One region of the Microbulbifer sp. ABH2_005 genome, then DNA from elsewhere that is predicted to be linked to it. Evidence: predicted binding sites of a transcription regulator. Region 1 holds the regulator's gene; the other holds the start of a gene.
What was found. The regulator LexA, encoded in region 1, represses DNA repair genes until DNA is damaged. The targets are predictions, from matches to a motif close to ACTGTNTNTANANACAGT.

Region 2: ACXAFI_RS08815 (VRR-NUC domain-containing protein) is a predicted target of LexA. The motif match lies at 1,701-1,718, and genes of this name have one in related genera.

Annotation. Positions count from the first base shown of each region.
Region 1 is NZ_JBSWWI010000001.1:2,374,541-2,377,748, reverse strand. It holds gene topA (type I DNA topoisomerase) at 1-348, shown strand, start outside; gene ACXAFI_RS10330 (DUF6586 family protein) at 349-837, shown strand; gene ACXAFI_RS10325 (hypothetical protein) at 941-1,195, shown strand; gene lexA (transcriptional repressor LexA) at 1,288-1,893, opposite strand; gene ACXAFI_RS10315 (LOG family protein) at 2,014-2,718, shown strand; gene ACXAFI_RS10310 (class I adenylate-forming enzyme family protein) at 3,003-3,208, shown strand, end outside.
Region 2 is NZ_JBSWWI010000001.1:2,036,809-2,040,016, forward strand. It holds gene ACXAFI_RS08815 (VRR-NUC domain-containing protein) at 1-1,609, opposite strand, end outside; gene ACXAFI_RS08820 (hypothetical protein) at 2,040-2,492, opposite strand; gene ACXAFI_RS08825 (hypothetical protein) at 2,932-3,208, opposite strand, start outside.

The DNA.
Region 1 (3,208 bases):
TACATCCTCCGTGATGGCGCCTCCGGGTTATTCCTGGCTGCCAGTCAGTTCCCGAAAAACCGTGAAACCCGTGCACCGCTGGTCAAAGAGTTGCTACCTCACCAAAGTGAGATCGATCCCAAGTACAGTTTCTTGTTCTCTGCACCTGCACAGGATGATCAGGGGCGGGATACCGTGGTTCGCTTCAGTCGCAAGACCCAAGAGCAATATGTCCAGTCCGAGGAGGATGGAAAGGCGACGGGTTGGAAAGCTTTCTATCGGGATGGCGCCTGGAAGGTTGAGGCGGCAAGTAAGTCCACAGCGGCTAAGAAAAAGCCTGCAGCGAAGAAAGTGGCGGCAAAAAAGTAAATGAGCAATCCCTACACTGGTCTGGTTACATCCGCGCTACGCAAGAGCCAACTGCTTGCCACCAGTAGTTTTGACTCTGCTATTCAGCGAATGGCTCTTGAGGAAGGTGCCCTGTTGCAATTGTGGAAAGCTTACCGGGCTTTCCTGGCTGAGCTTTCCCATCAATTGCAACTGGGGTTTGAGCCTGAGTCCCTACAGGTTATTGTGGATAGTCTGCATAACCAGGGGAAAGCCAGTGTTGAAGTAAGGGAATTGCAGTTGTTGGTCTCAGAGCCGGGGAGTTGGCTGAGCGAGTTTTTACGCGCATGGCATCAACTCTTGCGGCTACCTCCGCTTGCGGAAGATAAGGGGCAGGGTGGCAATCTGATACCAGCGCACAATGTCGCGGGCCCTGTAGCTGTTGATCTTTCCTTCGAAGTGCTGCTCAAATGGCACGCTGCATTAAGTGAGTTGGTACGCAGGCAGCGTGCCAATCTTGAGGAGTGCTGAGGGCTCCTCGCTCCCTTTCTGTCTATCTGTTTGCACCCACTGAAACTTCTAAATTGCCTGTGGTACACTGGGCGCAAACTGATGTGCAGTGAAGGGAAAGCTAATGTCCTCCGAAACTTTTGAGATTATCGAGTTGGCCAATGGCGATGTGGCTCTGCGCCGCGCCGGTCACGAGGAGGCCCCTCTGGTGAGTATTCGTTTCTCAGCCGAGAGTCTCCAATTTTTACGTAAGCACAAAGTAGCGGTGGCTAGGGCAATGCTGGAAGCGGGCATAGAAGCTGTGCAGAATCTTGACGACCTGGAGCCTGGTTACTTCGAAGAGGAAGAATCAATGCCGGTTAACCATACGATTCATTGATCTAATCTATGGTAAGGTGAGCAGGTAAAAGTGTTTCAACAGCGGCTTAGAGCCGCTGTTGTTGTATATGGACATTGGTAAACTGTTTATTCTTAAGGGGTTTGGCGAATCACGCCCACCGCGAGCCCTTCAATTACAAAGTTCTTATCCCGCATATCCACCTGGATAGTCTCAAAGTCTTCGTTTTCGGGTAGTAGTTGCACAGTTGCCTGATTGCCTTTGCGGCGGAAGCGTTTAACAGTTACTTCATCATCAATCCGGGCAACCACAATCTGCCCATTTCTGACTTGCTCGGTTTTCTGTACGGCCAGCAGGTCCCCATCGAGAATACCTGCGTTGCGCATACTCATGCCGTGCACCCTGAGTAAATAATCTGCTGGCGGGTGAAAGAAGCTGGCGGGCAGGTCGCAATAATCCTCAATATGCTCTGTGGCCAGGATAGGGTGGCCTGCAGCGACACGTCCTACGATGGGAAGACCGGATTGGTGATCTGGAATTCGAATGCCCCTGGAGGCGCCGGCGACCATCTCAATGGCCCCTTTTCTCGCCAATGCTTTGAGGTGTTCCTCTGCGGCATTGGGTGAGCGAAAGCCCAGTTCCTGGGCAATTTCTGCGCGGGTGGGGGGGTAGCCTGTGTCATCCAGGTAGGTTTTGATCAGCTCTAATACTTGAGTCTGACGTGCGGTGAGATTGGTCATAGATTTACCTAGAGTTTCTGTATTTTTATACAGTTGCTGGGATTATATACAGATTTTAGGTTTGCGCAAACCCGCCCCTTGCCTCGATTCAAGCTGCTACATTGATTAAGAAAAGAATGAGTGAAAAAAAGAGTAGTTGAAAGAGCTGACAGCACGAGAGAACAAGGGAGAACAATAATGCTTGATGCAAAGATGCCCGAGGCTTGGAGGGTTCTGCGTATACAGTCGGAATTAGTTGACGGGATTGAGCGTCTAATTGCACTAAAAGGGGCTGTAACGGTTTTTGGTGGCGCGCGTTTCACAGAGGATAGTTTGGAATACCAGCAGGGAGTAAAGCTTGGAGGGCTTTTGGCTGCCGAGGGGATACCGGTAATCACCGGTGGTGGCCCAGGTCTTATGGAGGCGTGTAATCGAGGGGCTTTTGGGCAGTCTGGCCCCTCAATTGGATTAAATATTGAACTCCCTTTTGAGCAGGCAGCCAATCCGTATCAGGATATAAGTTTGAACTTTCGTTATTTCTTTGTGCGGAAATTTATGTTTGTTAAGCATGCCGCCGGTTTTGTTGGCCTAGCTGGGGGCTACGGTACTCTGGATGAATTGTTTGAAGCCTTAACACTTGTGCAAACACAAAAAGTAAGGCGATTTCCTATAGTGCTGGTTGGGGAGCGCTATTGGGGTGGGTTGTACAATTGGTTAGTGGATACAGTGCTGGAAAAGGGTTGTATTGATTCAGGTGATCTTGATTTATTCCATATCGTGGATACTGTCGAGGAGGCTGTACACTTGATTTTGAAGTATTTGCGGGCAAAAGCCAGTCAAAAATAATTTAAAAATTGTAAATTTTTGTTGGGGCAAAGAGGTTTGGCTATTGCTCTAGTAAGTTTTCAGAGCTAGTCAAACACTCTGCGGGTTCTCTATTTTGGGGCTTTGATTATTCTGAGCTATTGCCCATCGTATACTCCCCTTTGATCACCAGATGCTAGTTTCAGCGGTTTGTAATGCGTGTCAGGCTGATTAATGAGCCTGCTATTATTCTTATATTTGATCGCTTGTAATTAGGGGTATTTTTACTTATTAGCTAGCCTGTATTCTAAATAGGACGCCAAACTGTGCCGATTTATGGAGACCCCCTACCAAAGCCCGCGAACTTGAAGAATCTCTTACAGGTCGCTCTAGACAGTAAGCCAGATGAGATAGCGCTACTTTGCGGCAGTCGAGCGTGGACCTGGCGAGAATTGCAAAGTGATATTGATACTTTGGCTGAGAGGCTGGCAGCGAAGGGTTTTCGTCGAGGTGAAAGGTTTGCGTCTTTGAT
Region 2 (3,208 bases), 340 kb from region 1:
CCACGTGTATCACTCGGTGGGGAATATTTTGAGCCGCGAAGAAAGTCAGCCAGCGCTGCTGGTTTTGTTGCAGGCGATCTCCGGGGCCTTTGACTTCCACAAGCTCATAGCCACCTTTATCTGGAAACAAAATCAGGTCTGGCAAGCCATTGCGATGATGGGTGATATCGCCAAGTAAACGTTGAAACAGTGAACGCCAGTGCTCAACCGGGATACGATCCAGGGCTAGCTCCAGCAGTTCCAGAGAGAGCGCCTCCCAGGCGACGAGCGGATTAGCAATGCCCAGCTTCTTCCGATAGGTTTCCATAACTCGCCGTTTTAATGCACTTGGACTTAGCTCTTTTAAGCGCTGTTCAAACTGAGCGTGGCGCGACATGTAAAAATGCGGGGTACGGAAGTCGCTAGGTGCTATTTGGAAGGGGTTATAGAAAGCACCGGGAATGGAAGCAAACAGAATATCCCAGATATAGAGGCCGAGTACCCCGTTAAATAAACTGTTCTCCACATAATGGCAGATACCTTCCTCCCGGCTAGCCAGCTCCGAAGCCGTCTGAATTTCTACTCTTTCTGGAGATTGGGGCAGGGTAAATACTTCTAACTGTGGCTGGCAAGGCTGTGGGTTCGCCCAGTTCTGGGTAGTGCCCATCCGTTTTGCGATACGATATCCAAAGCGCTCGGCAAAACATCGTTCGGCTTCGTTGAGTGGGGAGTCGAGAATTTCCCGGCAAAGGCAAAGTGCCAGCTCGAGATTGTCACGTTTAACCGCAATTCTCGCTCGCCGTTCACGGGCCGGAGGTTGCCCGCAGTCTCGATAGAGGCGCTCGGCGGCCTCTAGCTGATCCAGTCTTTCCAGTTGGCGGGCCAGCTTTAGGCGCAGGCGATCCACTCGCCGCGCTAGTGTCAAATCCCCCGGAAGGCCAATGGGCAACTGGCTGGCAAGGTCGAGAATTTCACTGGCACCATTAGCCAATACCTCCTCGGCCTGCTCCAGGCAATCGTAGTAGAGCAAGTACTGTTCGATTTGCTCACGGCTTTGGAAGGGCAGTTGGTGCCTGTCTAGTGTGTAGGACTCATACCTGTACAACCCAAGATCCCTCAGCACATAATCGGTCAGGTCCTGATTCAGGTTGCCAAAAAAGCATAGTTTGAAGGTTTGGAAGTATTCAGCCCCCTGAAGTGCTAGCAGGCCCTCTTCGGCCATTAGTTGTTCTCGCCATTCTGTGGAGGAAGCTAACAGGGCCTCTTCCAGCTCCATCCGCTTGAGGGGCTTGCTCAAACCAACCGGGCCCGCTGCGAATAACTCTGCTTTGGTAAACAGCGCTAAAAGGGCTCGATCTTGCAGGGGAGGATTCCTGATTAAAAGCCCTGCGGAACAAAGAGAATCTACAGCCCCAGGGAGCTTGTTGATTTCCTGGTAAGACAGCTTTCCTTCCCTGAACAGAGCTCCAGCTGATGATGGGACCCCCTTGCGAGAGAGTAGCCTTACATAAAGACGCTGGCTATCGGCATCAAGCTCACAAAATAACCTGTAAAAACTTAGTTCGCTGGTGGAGAGAAGCTGGGTATAGCGAGAAACAACAAAATCAACCAGTGTGCGAAAATTGGTCAAATAGTAATCAGGTGCTAGCTGAATAGAGGTGGCCATGGTAAAGGTAACAGTGTGTCAACGATGGATCGTGGTGGGTAGTAACGGCATTAAAGCTGTATGGTTATACAGCATATTGCTTCTGGAGACAAAGCCATAGGCTGACTTTATGGACATAGAAGAAGCATAGGTGCAGTAAGCTGTGAATGATTCCGAGAAGCGTCCTCACTGATAAAAGTATCAATACTTCAAGTGACCATTGGATAAGCTATTCCAGAAAGAAAGTTTTTGAGAGGAAGTGAGAGCCAATAAAGAATAAATTTTAATCGCTGAGTTCAGTATTCAATGGTTTTATCAATTGGCTTGGGAGTGGCAGGATAATAGGCTTGTAAATAGAAGGGGCAATTCGCCCCTCCTATTCAGCCAAAAATGGCATCATCTAGTGCTGTAAAACTCAAGAAGCTTGTATTGAGGTTTTGCTTTGATGCGCGTTCGACTTGGGAACCTGTACTCTATATTCTGGGAACATATTTACGGTAACAGTAAAGTCGCACTTAGTAGGGCCGGCAACATGCTTCAGACCCCACCAGTATTTTATTTTAACGGTTTCGCCTGGGGCGATGGGGTGGCCGTAGCTTACAAAGCCATCTTCTATTGGAGTACCAGCTGAATTACACAGGTAGGCATCCCAGGTCATACCATTGTCATCGAGATCCAAGAATACCTTGGCGTCGAGGATAGGAAATTTTCCGGTGTTTTTGAGCTCTATAAGCCCCTGAATATAACTTCCTTCAGTGGAGTCCTCGATACCAGTCCATGCGGCCCAGTGAAAACTGGTTGCCTCAAGACTATCAGAAATAAATGGCTTATCCGTATCCCAACCTTCAACATGACCAATATTTGACATGATTAATCCTTTTCTTCAGAAATATCATTAAAAAATTAATGACTGCAAGTGGGTACCGCCTATTTTTAAAACGAAAGCCTGGGAAGAGGGGAAAGCAAAAACAATAACAAATCAAAAAAAATACGAGATGTATATTATAGGCTTTACCCTAAGATCCCTGCTAATTGTGCACCCCTTGGCGCACAGGCGGAGTATCGGGGCCATAAAAGCCGATATCAACCCCTTTAATATTAGATTCGCGATGGTTGCGAGATGAACAACGCCAAAATTTTTACTGGGGATATTATGTATGCCACTTAAAAAAGTCTTCAGTCAATTGATTGGCATTGCGCTCACAACAATTGGTCGTCACAAAGGCTGGCTAAGTTAAAGTAAATTCCACCAAGGTTTTCAGGGCTATGGTTTTACAAGCATAAAAGGGGGCGAGGTGGAGCGGCCATTATTTTATATACCGAAAAACTTTACGATACCTGAAAATAATAAACCAAAGGAATAAGGCAAGTGGTGTAATCATTAATACGGCCATTTGATTTTTTAATACCGCCATATTCATTGTGATGATTACAGTTCCCAGCTCATAAATGTCGGTAGCAATGATTACAGGAAGAAAAAACGCCCAGAATCTTGCGCTGCCTATTTTTTTGGCAAAAGCCAACCCAAAGAAGCCTACAAAATAAGTGGTATAAATGATCAAGCTGGCAATTAACCACCAGATC